DNA from 3 places in the Neorhizobium tunisiense genome. Region 3 is predicted to be linked to each of the others. Evidence: riboswitches for the same ligand, from Rfam matches in the RefSeq annotation. Region 3 holds a riboswitch; each other region holds the start of a gene.
What was found. Region 3 has a riboswitch for cobalamin ahead of ABCW43_RS07205 (aromatic ring-hydroxylating oxygenase subunit alpha). Riboswitches for the same ligand answer to the same signal wherever they lie in the genome.
Positions count from the first base shown of each region.

Region 1: linked by a shared signal. The riboswitch ahead of bluB (5,6-dimethylbenzimidazole synthase) and the one ahead of ABCW43_RS07205 (aromatic ring-hydroxylating oxygenase subunit alpha) in region 3 are both predicted to bind cobalamin.
Region 2: linked by a shared signal. The riboswitch ahead of ABCW43_RS27775 (DUF1636 family protein) and the one ahead of ABCW43_RS07205 (aromatic ring-hydroxylating oxygenase subunit alpha) in region 3 are both predicted to bind cobalamin.

Region 1 covers NZ_JBDIUU010000001.1:275,081-279,354, forward strand. The annotation lists gene ABCW43_RS01480 (NADP-dependent malic enzyme) at 1-1,244, shown strand, start outside; gene ABCW43_RS01485 (hypothetical protein) at 1,360-2,100, shown strand; gene bluB (5,6-dimethylbenzimidazole synthase) at 2,101-2,787, opposite strand; cobalamin riboswitch at 2,869-3,056, opposite strand; gene ABCW43_RS01495 (NAD+ synthase) at 3,176-4,274, opposite strand, start outside.
Region 2 covers NZ_JBDIUU010000012.1:163,811-168,084, forward strand. The annotation lists gene cobN (cobaltochelatase subunit CobN) at 1-745, opposite strand, end outside; gene cobW (cobalamin biosynthesis protein CobW) at 764-1,801, opposite strand; gene ABCW43_RS27775 (DUF1636 family protein) at 1,798-2,208, opposite strand; cobalamin riboswitch at 2,317-2,524, opposite strand; cobalamin riboswitch at 2,584-2,812, shown strand; gene ABCW43_RS27780 (CbtB domain-containing protein) at 2,850-3,026, shown strand; gene ABCW43_RS27785 (CbtA family protein) at 3,040-3,810, shown strand; gene cobO (cob(I)yrinic acid a,c-diamide adenosyltransferase) at 3,807-4,274, shown strand, end outside.
Region 3 covers NZ_JBDIUU010000001.1:1,350,078-1,354,351, reverse strand. The annotation lists gene ABCW43_RS07220 (FAD-binding oxidoreductase) at 1-367, opposite strand, end outside; gene ABCW43_RS07215 (L-threonylcarbamoyladenylate synthase) at 396-1,373, opposite strand; gene ABCW43_RS07210 (DUF6656 family protein) at 1,407-2,021, opposite strand; cobalamin riboswitch at 2,187-2,418, shown strand; gene ABCW43_RS07205 (aromatic ring-hydroxylating oxygenase subunit alpha) at 2,519-3,763, shown strand; gene ABCW43_RS07200 (BA14K family protein) at 3,863-4,274, shown strand, end outside.

The DNA of each region.
Region 1 (4,274 bases), 1.1 Mb from region 3:
CGATCGCAGCGCTTGCCCGCGAGGAAGTCTCCGACGTTGCCGCGCGCGCCTATTCCGGCGAGACTCCGATCTTCGGAGCCGACTATCTCATCCCCTCGCCTTTCGATCCGCGCCTCATCCTGCGCATTGCCCCGGCGGTTGCCAAAGCCGCTGCCGAGACCGGCGTCGCATCCCGGCCGATCCAGGATTTCGAGGCCTATCTCGACCAGCTGAACCGCTTCGTGTGGCGCTCCGGTTTCGTCATGAAGCCGATCTTCAGCGCCGCCAAGGTTTCGGAAAAGAACCGGGTGATCTTCGCCGAGGGCGAGGACGAGCGCGTCTTGCGCGCCGCCCAGGTTCTGCTCGAGGAAAAGACGGCGACCCCGATCCTGATCGGTCGTCCTTCCGTCATCGAGGCACGGCTTGCCCGTTTCGGCATCCGCATCCGCCCGAATGTCGATTTCGCCGTGGTCAACCCGGAAGACGATCCGCGCTATCGCGACTATGTCGACGAATATTTCGCCCTGGTCGGCCGCGAAGGCATCAATCCGGAAGCGGCGCGCACCATCGTGCGCACCAACAACACGGTGATCGGCGCGCTCGCGGTCAAGCGCGGCGATGCGGACGCGCTGATCTGCGGCGTCGAAGGCCGTTACGACAAGCATCTCAGCGACGTGAACCAGATCATCGGCAAGCGGCCGGACGTCTGCGCCTTCTCGGGCCTCAGCCTGGTCATCTCCCAGCGTGGTGCGATGTTCTTCACCGACACCTTCGTCAACTACAACCCGTCCGCGCAGGAAATCGCCGAGATCACGGTTCTGGCGGCCGAGGAAATCCGCCGCTTCGGCATCACCCCGAAGGCGGCGCTGATCTGCCATTCGAATTTCGGCTCGCGCGATTCGGAAAGCGCCCAGAAGATGCGGACCGCCCTGAAGCTGGTGCGCCAGCGGGCACCGGAGCTTGAAGTGGACGGCGAAATGCAGGGCGGTTCTGCCCTGTCGGAAACGCTGCGCAAGCGGGCCATGCCGAACAGTTCGCTGACCGGCGAGGCCAACCTGCTGGTTTTCCCGAACCTCGACGCGGCAAACATCTCGCTCGGCCTCGTGCGCAACCTGACGGACGCCTTGCATGTCGGCCCCATTCTTCTGGGAGCGGCCCAGCCGGCGCATATCCTGTCGTCCTCGGTCACGTCGCGCGGCGTCGTGAACATGGCGGCGCTGGCGGTTGTCGAAGCATCGCAGCCAAATCTGCAATTTCAATCTTAAATTGCAGATTCACCCGCACAGCGGTTTGAGCCCTGAACAGGGCTCGAACTCCCTGCTGCAGAAATGACCTGCGCCGGGTATTGCCCCGATTTTTGAGGGCGATGCCGGCGACTTTATGAGATTGTCAACCGGAACGTTCCATGATGCCATCTCCACTCTGGAGAGGATGCCGGAATTGCCGATACCGCTTCGCGGCCTGCTGACCATACCTCTGTTTTTTCTGCCGGCCGCAGCGCTTGCGGGGGACCCCGCCGTTTGTGCGGCACTCTACCGGAAACTTGGAAACAGCCCGCAGATCATCGGCAGCACCTCCGTGGCGCGCAGCTATGCCCAGCAACTCGGCGAATACAATGCCGATATCCGGGAGCTCAGGATCGACATGCGCCGCGCCGGCTGCGGCAACGGCAGCGTCGTGGTTCTGGGCGGCCCGAATGCCGAGGTCTGCGGCCAGATGCGGGATGCGCTGGACAGAATGGAGCAGAGCCGCGACGCGCTGGCAGCGGAACGGAACAGTTCGCGGCAGATGATCCTGCCCTCGGAAGAGCGCAATGCCATTCTCGCCGCCATTCGCGAACAGCGCTGCATCCCCTCTTTCGAGCCTCTGCCGCCTGTCGTCGACGACCGCCGAAAGGTGCCGGGGATCGAGCTGCCCAGGCAGGAGGAGCCCTATTCCGGGATCACCAAATTGCAGACGCATCCGCCGCAGGCCGCAGTCCAGCGGCCAGTGCTCACACCGCCACCGGAGCGAGCCTACGATCCGAACAAGAAGGTGCGCACCGTCGGGCCGACCTTCCTGCCCGATGAGAGTATCGATCTCAGCAATCCGCAATCGGCAGGACCGCAGCCGCAGCAATAGTCAGCGGTTTTCCCATCGGTCCTCAAAGATCAGTTCGTCCAGGGTCAGGCGCTGGCGCCAGCCCTTGAGCGCCAGCTCCGGCTCGCCATAGAGCCGGTCGACATAACCGAGGCAGAGCCAGGCGACGATCTCGATGCGGTCGGGAATGCCCAGCAGCCCGCGCACGTCCTCGTCGCGAAAAATGCTGACCCAGCCGACGCCGACGCCTTCGGCCCTGGCAGCAAGCCAGAGGTTCTGCACGGCGCAGACGGTCGAATAGGCGTCCATGCGCGGATTGTGGGTGCGGCCGAGCACGACCGGGCCTGCGCGATCCGGATCACAGGTGACGCAGATCGACAGCGGTGCCTTGCGGATGCCTTCGAGCTTGAGGCTGCGGTACAAATCACGGCTTTCCTCCGCAAACATTGCCTCCGCTTCGTCATTGGCGCGCGAAAAGGCGGCCCACGCTGCCTCCCGCACCGCCTGGTCTCGGATGAGGATGAAATTCCACGGTTGCATGAAACCGACCGAGGGGGCTGCATGCGCGGCGCCAAGCAGCCGCTTTACCAAGTCGTCCGGCAACGGATCGGGCAGGAACTGGTCGCGCACGTCGCGTCGCGTCTCGATCGCCTTGTAGACGGCCGCACGATCGGCCTTCGAAAATTCACCGGCAGGCAGCAAGGCATGCGCGAAAGGGTCAGGTCGCATCGTTTATCCCCAACAATGCCGTCGCTCCCCAACCTTTCGAAAGCAAGGAGAGGTCCGAAACCTTTCCGCCGTCCGCGCGGGTTCGGTCTATCGTGTCAGGCCGGTCTTCTGACTTGGCTTCGTCCGCTTCCCGCCGCAGCCTTCCCGGTTTCCCAGTGGCTAAATTCCTGCGGCCGGGCGTCCACCTCACAGCGTTGGGCACGTTCCGGATCCACCCCGGATTCCCGATTCTCCGGCTTTTGGCCGGCACCTGACAGGATCGGTTATGCCCTTACCCAATCCCCGGCGCAAGACGCTCATGCGACGGCGAAATAGCGCACCTAGGCGAATTCACTGCTGCGGGTGACCAGTTGGGCGCCTCGATCTGCGCGGGGCCATGATCCCTCTCCTACCGATCGCGGAAACGGTTGGTGATCGGGTAACGCCGGTCGCGGCCGAAATTCTTCTTGGTGATTTTGACGCCCGGCGCCGATTGGCGCCGCTTGTATTCGGCGAGATAGAGAAGGTGCTCGATGCGGTGAACGGTCGCGATGTCGTGGCCGCGGGCGATAATCTCCTCGGTGCCCATCTCCAACTCGACGAGGCACTCGAGAATGTCGTCGAGCACCGGATAGGGCGGCAGCGAGTCCTGGTCGGTCTGGTTGGGCCTCAGTTCCGCGGATGGCGCCTTTGAGATGATGTTCTTCGGGATCACCTCGCCGCTCGGGCCGAGAGCCGTCGGCGGCAGGTGTTGGTTGCGCCAGGCGGCCAGCGCATAGACCTGCATCTTGTAGAGGTCCTTGATCGGATTGAAGCCGCCGTTCATGTCGCCGTAGAGGGTCGCGTAACCGACCGACATTTCCGACTTGTTGCCGGTCGTCACCACCATCGAGCCGAACTTGTTGGAGATCGCCATCAGGATCGTGCCGCGCGCGCGGCTCTGGAGGTTCTCCTCGGTGATGCCCTCCTCGGTTCCCTCGAACAGCTCGGCCAGCGCCGACGAAAAACCATCCACCGGCTCGGCGATCTGGACGATATCGTAACGGCAGCCGAGCGCCCTGGCGCAATCGGCCGCGTCCTTCAGCGAATCCTCGGATGTATAGCGATAGGGCAGCATCACGGTGCGCACCCTCTCCTCGCCGAGCGCATCGACGGCGATCGCCGCGCAGATGGCGCTGTCGATACCGCCGGACAGGCCGAGCACGACCGACTTGAAACCGTTCTTGTTGACGTAATCGCGGAAGCCGAGCAGGCAGGCGCGGTAATCCGCCTCCTCCTTTTCCGGAATGCGCGCCATCGGGCCGCGTGCACAATGCCAGGTCTCGCCAATTCGTCTCCACTCGGTGACGGCAACGGCCGGCTCGAACTGGCTCATCTGGAAGGCGAGCGACTTGTCCACATTGAAGGCGAAGCTGGCGCCGTCGAAGACCAGTTCGTCCTGGCCGCCGAGCTGGGCCGCGTAGATCATCGGCAGGCCGGTCTCGATCACCTGTTTCAGCACGACCTGG
Region 2 (4,274 bases), on a different contig from region 3:
CGCGTTTCTGCAGCGCTTCGAACAGTGCATCGATCGGTGCGGCGTCATTGGCAAGCAGCATCGAGCGGTAGAACAGGATCGGCAGGCGCGGTGCATCCGGCGCAAGGCCGGCAAGAAGGTCATCGGTCTCGACGATGCCCATTCCCGGCTTGTGGTAACCGGCCTTCGGCATGAGTGCTGCCTGTGGCAGAGGTTCCGTTCTACCCTCGGCCAGGGCCGTCAGCAATTTTGCGAGGAGCCGCATATTGTCCGGCCCGCCTTCGCGGAAGCAGGACAGGATGCCGGCGAGCTGGTTTTCCGAGACCGTGGAGGCCGCGGCGAGCCGCTCGTCGCGGATGCTGCATTCGCCGGGCAGGAGGGCGAGCGCGATCTTTTTGGCGCGCGCCATTCGGGAAAGCTCCTCGACGCCGTAGGCCCAGCGGTCATAGCCGCCGAGGATGCGTACGAGGATGACTTTGGCATGCGCCGCCGTCTTTTCGATCCACAGGTCCACCGACATGGGGTGGCGGAGATCGGAGAGGTTGGTGAGGCGGAGAGTTGGAGGAATGGGGGGATTAAGCTTGCCCGAGTTGTGTTCGGTGGGGGTATCGCTCCCGCCGCTTGCAGACTTATTCCACACCGCCGCAATGCCGTTCAGGTCGCTGCCGGAAAAGGACAGCACCACTACATCGGCCGGCGACTGGTTGAGGTCGACCGGTTCGATGAGGTCGTCAAGCGACGACGATGTGGTGGCGAGTATGTGCATCCTTCCCTCGGGGCCTTCTTATGCGGCCAGCATCCTTTCGATCGCTGCGCGGTCGATGCCTTTTTCGCCGATCACGACCAGGCGGCTTGTCCGCGCTTCGCCGGGTGCCCAGGCGCGGTCGAAATAATGGTTCACGCGCGATCCTACTGCCTGAACCTGCAGGCGCATCGGCTTGTTCGCGACTTCCACGAAGCCTTTTATGCGCAGCACGTTCTCTGCTTCGGCCGTGGCGGAGATGCGGGTGGCGAGCTGTTCGGCATCGGTGACTGCGGCCAGATCGACGACGAAGCTGTCGAAATCGTCGTGATCGTGGTCCAGTTCGTCGTCGTGATGGGTCTTGCGGTTTTCGATGTCGTCCTCGACGGCGAGGCCAAGGCCGATCAGCACCGCCGGATCGATGGCGCCATTGGCGGCCGAGACGATTTTGACGGCGCGCGGCAGATGTGCGGACACGCGATCCCTGGCGGTCGCGAGGCCGGCGGCATCGAGAAGGTCGCTCTTGGTGAGCACGATCATGTCGGCGCAGGCCACCTGGTCCTCGAACACTTCCTCGACCGGATCGTCATGGTCGATCGAGCCGTCCGCGTCGCGCTGGGCTTCGAGCGCCTCATGATCGTCTGCGACACGGCCTTCGGCGAGCGCGAGCCCGTCCACCACCGCGATGACGCCATCAACCGTCACACGTGCCTTCACGTCCGGCCACTGGAACGCCTGGACGAGCGGCTTCGGCAGCGCGAGGCCGGAGGTCTCGATGAGGATGTGATCGACGCGGGGCTCCATGGCCAGGATCCGGTCGATCGCCGGCACGAAATCATCGGCCACGGTGCAGCAGATGCAGCCATTCGCAAGCTCGATGATGTTGTCTTCCGGGCAGCTTTCGATGCCGCAGCCCTTGAGCACGTCGCCGTCGATGCCGACATCGCCGAATTCGTTGACGATGATCGCAAGCCGCTTGCCCTTGAGGTTTTCAATCAGGTTGCGGATCAGCGTGGTCTTGCCGGCTCCCAGAAACCCGGTAACGACGGTGCAGGGAACGCGGTCGAACGAAACGCTCATGATGGCATGTCCTCGTGATGATCAAAGGGTGGGATGCGGGCCGTCATGCCCTTGCCGCGCAGGCAGGTGGGACGGCCGCGAAGGGGAAGGAAACCGCGCTCGTCCTCGGCCAGCATCATCGCGCCGGTGACGATATCCTCGACATTGTCGAGCGACAGATGGCCGAATACATAGGACCAGCCGCTCTTGTGGTTGAAGGCGGCGCTCGGGCTCTTTTCGCAATTGGCGAGGCAGGTGACCGGCTTGACGGCGAGCGGCTTGCCGCTTGCTGCCTCGCGTAGCGCCGCGATCAGCGCGATGCCCGGTCGGATTTCGCCGTCGGACGCGTCACGGCAATTGGTGCAGACGAAAATCGTCACATCTGCCGGGCGGGCGGTTGCCGGATCATCTGGTTGGTGGTCACTCATCGGTCAGCCGCGTTCCCGCCGGGGTCGAAAAAATCGGGGCGCGGAGCAGAAGGTCGAATTCCCTCTGCGGTGATCGAGAAACTTCCTCCGGAGCACCCCGCCCGGTGAAGCAAAATTAAACGGACGGCAGGTCTCCTGGCTCGCGGGTCGTCGCCATTTGCCTGCCTTCCCGGTTTCCCAGTGGCTTCTCGGCAATGGCTCGCCGCCTACAGTTGCGGGGGCAGCCGCGGCATTGATCCCTAGGAAAGGGGATCGCACCGCATTCTCTCTTAGCCCTCCCCGTTGCCGGAAAGGGACCATCTCCTTTCAAGTAAGCCCGGTCGCACACCCATGTCAATGCGTCGCAAAGGCGATTGCCGTGACGCCGAATTCGTCTATAGTGACTGAGCCTATGGTGCCCGGAAGGGTTTTAGAGGGAATGCGGTGCGACGGAATTCTGCCGTCCAACCCGCGGCTGCCCCCGCAACTGTAAGCGGAAAGTCTTCGACCAAAACGGCCGTTCGGCCGTCAAGCCACTGGGAAATCCGGCCAACGGGATCCTGGGAAGGCGGGAGAAGGCGTCCGATCCGCGAGCCAGGAGACCTGCCAGAGGCGGCAAAGAACGTGAACGGCCCTCGGGTGGAGGGCGAAAGGACGAGACCATGGTACCGAATTCTGCTGCAACCGCAGTCACCATTTCCGCTTCGAAGATCATTCCCCTCAGCATGACGGCCCTGCTCGGCCTGTTCATCGTCGGCTTTGTCGGCTTCTCGCATCTGGAAGTCGTCCACAATGCCGCGCATGACACGCGCCACTCGCTCGCCTTCCCCTGCCACTGAGGAGTTCTCCCAAATGTCGTTGTTTCGTAACATCGTCTTCACGGCGGTGATCGCCGGGCTTTTGTCCGGGCTGCTGCTCACCGTGATGCAGAGCTTCTCCACGGTACCGCTGATCCTGCAGGCGGAGGTGTTTGAAAATGCCGGCGGTGAGGTCGCTCACAGCCATAGCCATGACGCGGCGCCCGCAACGGCCGGTGCGGCGGCACCTGCTGCCGACCACCACCATGATGACGAAGCCTGGGCTCCGGCCGATGGCTTCGAGCGCTTCATCTATACGCTCGCCGCAGACATGCTGTCCGGCATCGGCTTCGCCCTCGTCCTGATCGCCGCTTCGGAAGCGTTCGGCGGCTTCAAGGGCTGGCGCGGTGGCTTGATGTTCGGCATTGCCGGCTTCCTCACCGTCATCCTGGCGCCGGGCCTCGGCCTGCCGCCGGAACTGCCCGGCATGCCGGCTGCTGAGCTCGGCCCGCGCCAGATCTGGTGGGTCTCGACGGCAGTCTGCACGGCAGTGGGTCTAGGCTTGCTCTTCTATACCCGCTCGGCCGTGTTCGCAGCGCTTGCGATCGTGCTTCTGATCGCCCCGCATCTCGTCGGCGCGCCGCTGCCGCCCAGCCATGAAACCGCCGTCCCGATGGATCTTTATGCCCGCTTCGTCAATGCGGTCTATGCCACCAACCTGGTGTTCTGGGCGGTGCTCGGTGCGTTGACCGGTGTGGTCCGCGAAAGATTCCGCGCTGGCGAGGAAGCTTCTGCCGGATCTCCGGCGAAGCTTGCTTCCCGGTGAAGGAGATCGACGAGGCGTCCGTCGCGCGTCATCGTGCCAAGATGGCGAACCGCAAGGCGGTTCAGGATGCGGAAGTGGCGGAGAAGACCCAGGAAAAGGGTCTTCTCATCGTCCATACCGGATCCGGCAAGGGCAAATCCACCGCCGCTTTCGGCCTGGCGCTGCGTATGCTCGGCAACAACCGCCGGGTCGGCGTGGTGCAGTTCATCAAGGGTGCCTGGTCGACGGGAGAGCAGCCGGCGCTTGCCGTCTTTGGCGACCGCGTTGTCTGGCACACGATGGGCGAGGGTTTCACTTGGGAGACCCAGGACCTGAAGCGGGATGTCGCCGCGGCGGAAAAGGCCTGGGAAAAGGCGCTCGAGCTGATGGCGGACGAGACAATCGGGCTCGTCATCCTTGACGAGCTCAACATCGCGCTCCGTTACGATTACCTGGATCTCGACAAGATCGTCGCCGCGTTGCAG
Region 3 (4,274 bases):
CCGCAAGGATGGCGCCGGCATCGGCGACCAGCACGTTTGCGACCGGATCGACGTCTCGGATGCGGTTCATCCGTTCGAGCGAGACGATCAGGTCGCTGCCACCGGCGCGTGGCGTCTGCCCCCCGACGAGGCCGGTATTGCCGGTTTGCGGCACGATCGGTGTGCCGGTTTCGCTCGCAAGTTTCAGGATCGCTGACACTTCCTCGACCGAGCCGGGCTTCAGGAGCATCGGCGAAGAACCCTTGTAGAGCCCACGGCCCTCGACGAGATGCGGCGCAAGATCGCTGGCATCGCGCAGCACGTGATTTTCGCCGACGATCGCGGCGAAGCGGTCGAGAAGTTCTGGTTGCGGCCCGGAAATGTCCATCAGCGTCTCCTCCTCTTTTGCCCCCGGCTTATTCCCGCGGGGCGGCCGCCCTCGCCAGCCGGTCGTTGATCGCCTCGCCGAGCCCGTGGTCGGGAATGGGCGTGACGGCGATGCTGGCGGCGCCGGTGGCGTCGGCGCGTTTCAGGTAATCGAACAGGTTTGCCGCCGCCTGCGCAAGGTCGCCGGACGGGCTCAGGTCAAAAACCGCTGCGGCGAGCTCCATTCCCTTTACCGGGGCCGAACCGAGCCGGATCAATGCTTCGCCCGCCTCGACATGGTCGGCGTTGAGCCTGACCGCAGCACCCGGCGCATAATGAGAGGCCAGCATGCCGGGAGCCTCGATGATCGCCGCCGGTCCCTCCAGCCGGATCACCGCAAGACCGGTCACCTTCTCGATCTCTTCCGCGGCTACCCCGCCCGGCCGCAGCAGCCTGATCACACCATCCTCGACGCGAACGATGGTCGATTCCACGCCGACCGGAGCCGCACCGCCGTCGATGATCAACGGCAGCTTGTCGCCCAGGTCGTCGGCGACGTGGGCCGCGCTGGTCGGGCTCACCTTGCCGGACGTATTGGCGCTGGGGGCCGCGAGCGGCTTGCCGAAGGCGCGGATGAGTTCGGAAGCGAAGCCCTTGGGAAGCCGGATGCCGACCGTATCGAGCCCGGCCGTCGCCAGCGCATGAATGCCGCTTTCCGGTCTCAGGGGAAGGATCAGGGTGAGGGGACCCGGCCAGAAGGCTCCGGCAAGCCTGCGCGAGATCGGATCGAAGACGGCATAGCGCTCGGCCATGTCGAGATCCGACATATGGCAGATCAGCGGGTTGAAGCGCGGCCGGCCCTTGGTCTCGTAAATGCGGGTGATCGCGGTGGGATTGGTGGCGTCGGCCGCAAGTCCGTAGACGGTCTCGGTCGGGATCGCCACGGGAAGTCCATCCGCAAGGACGGTGCAGGCTTGGGCAAGCGCGCCGTCATGATCCCGGGTGATGTCGATGATTTGAGCCGTCATATCCGCTCGTCAATAACGCGGCCCGGGGCGTCTTCAAAGCTTTTTGATGATCTCGCGAAGCATTTCGTTGGACGTGCCGAGCATCAGGACGTTCTTGATGGCTTCCATCGGATCGTTGGTCTGGAACAAAAGGCCGTTCTTGCGGATCGTGCGGTTGATCTGCAGCGGCTGGCCTGCCTCGCGTTCGACAGCGACGGCAAAATACATGCGTGAGTAGGCCGGGCTGATATGCTCGAAGAAGGTTTCTTCCTCGCCGATCTTGGAGAAGAAGTTGGCGATATAGAACGACCAGCTCACCGGGACGCCGCGCGGAAGAAACGTTCTTGCCGCCGTGACGTGGCAATAGCCCAGATGCGGCCGCTCATCGAGCGTGTGGTGAAAGATGATCTTCGGAAACTTGATCGAGCGGTGGAAGGAGTTGATCCGGTTGTGGCTCGTTTCCCCGGCGGCCTCGAGCCTTTTGCCCGTGCGCTCGGCGACTTCGCTATGGGTGAGATAGCGACGCTCTTCCGGCAGCCAGATCGGATTGTAGCGGGCGATGCGCCCTGTCCGGAGGAATTCGGAATGGGAGGCAGTCTTTACCACCACCGGCGCCGGAGGCGTTGGTGGCGGGGCTTTGTAATAACGGATCTTTCCCTTGGCCTGCACGATGGCATCGCTCCCATTCGAGCCGGGATTTTATGGCTTATCCCTTAATGACAGGTTTCGCTTTCGCGGGGCTGGAGTGTTGCATTCTGGGCCGTTTCGCCGCTGTCGCCAACACGGTTGCCGATGTCGCAATGTCGCCTATGCGACACGCTCGCTCGATGATTATATCCGCCTCGATCTTGAGGTGCCGCCTGACTAGGGAAGGCGGAGAATTGGGAAGCCGGCAGGGGGCTTTAGAAACCCTAATCCGGCGCTGCCCCCGCAACGGTGGTGGAGCAACAAGGCACGGCATGAGCCACTGGGAAAGAGCCGCAAGGGCCGCCCGGGAAGGCGCCGAGCCTGTCCCCCAAGGGACAAGCTCCTCAGCCCGGAAACCAGCCTCGGGACAAAAATGAAGACCGGACGCGGCGGGCGTTCGGGACAGGGTGTTGCGCGGGCTTTAGGGCCGGCCGGCATTTCCATGTCCTTCCGCTGTCCACATTGACGAGGAAGATGATATGGAAATTCGCAATCAGGCCCTGCGGCAGCTCAAGAACCGCCGCGAAGGCTTCAGCCTCGAACAGCCCTTCTATACCGATCCCGCCTATTTCAAGCTCGATCTGGACATGATCTGGTATCGCGACTGGCTGTTCGTCGGACATGATTGCGAGCTGCCCAAGGCCGGAGCCTATTTCACCCTGCAGATCGGCGATTACCCGGTCGTCGTCGTGCGTGGCCGCGACAACCAGATCCGGGCACTCCACAATACCTGCCGCCACCGCGGTAGCCGCGTCTGCACCAAGGAGCACGGCTCGGCGGTGCGGCTCGTCTGTCCCTACCATCAATGGACCTACGAGCTGGACGGCTCGCTTCTGGTCGGCCGCCAGATGGGGCAGGATTTCGACAAGGCCCAGTTCAGCATGAAGAAGGTCCATTGCGAGAGCGTCGCCGGCTATATCTTCATCTGCCTTGCCAACGAAGCCCCGGATTTCGCCCCGGTTCGCGCAGCGATCGAACCCTATATGGCCCCGCACCGCCTGTCTGAAGCCAAGGTCGCGCACCAGTCGACGATCATCGAGAAGGGCAACTGGAAGCTCGTCTGGGAAAACAACCGCGAATGTTACCATTGCGCCGCCAACCACCCGGAGCTCTGCCGCACCTATCCGGAATCGCCGACCGCGACCGGCGTCCAGGGCGCCAAGGACGATCCGGTCATCGCCGCCCATTGGCAGCGCTGCGAGGAGGCCGGTCTGCCGAGCGAGTTCCGCATGGACGAGACCGGCCAGTTCCGCGTCGCGCGCATGCCGCTGATCGAGGATGCCGAGAGCTATACGATGACCGGCCGCAACGCCGTGCAGCGCCAACTCTCCGACGACGTGACGATCAATTCGATCGGCACCATGCTGCTCTTCCATTATCCGAGCAGCTGGAACCACATTCTCGGCGACCACGCGATCTCGTTCCGCGTCACCCCGCTTGGGCCGGAGGAAACGGCGGTCACCACCAAATGGCTGGTTCACAAGGATGCGGTCGAGGGTGTCGACTACAATCTCGAAGAGCTGACGCATGTCTGGAACATGACCAACGACCAGGACCGCCAGATCGTCGAGGAAAATGCCTTCGGCATTCGCTCGCCGGCCTATGAGCCGGGTCCCTATTCGCCGCTCCACGAGGGCGGCGTCATGCAGTTCGTCGAATGGTATTCGAACTTCATGGTCAACCGGCTGCAGGGCGACCAGGCGCAACTCTCGATCGTCGCCTGATCGCCAAGTCGTGATCGGCACCGGGCTGCCCTGCCAGGAACGGAATCTGAGATCCGGCGTTGTTTTCTGATTGAAAATCAGAATGAGGAAACGCTCAAGATGAATGCTCTTCGTTTGCGCCTGACCGCCGCGGCGGTTGCCGTTGCGACGATTTTCGCCGGTGTCGTCCCTGTACAGGCCATTCAGATGCCGGCTGCCCCGTCAGGCATTTCGGCCGCCGGCGATATCACCAATGTCCAGTATCGTCGCGACTTCCGGCGTGACCGCTATGGCTGGTATCGCGGCCATCGCGGTTATCGCGATCGCCGGCCCGGCTACCGTTATTACAACGGGTTCTGGTTCCCGCTCGCCGCCTTCGGTGCCGGTGCCATCATCGGTGGTGCCATACAGGCAGACCGCGGCGGTTATTCGAGCCGTCACGTCGCCTGGTGTGAAAGCCGCTATCGCAGCTACCGGGCCTGGGACGATACCTATGCGCCGCGCGCCGGCGTGCGGGCACGCTGCATCTCGC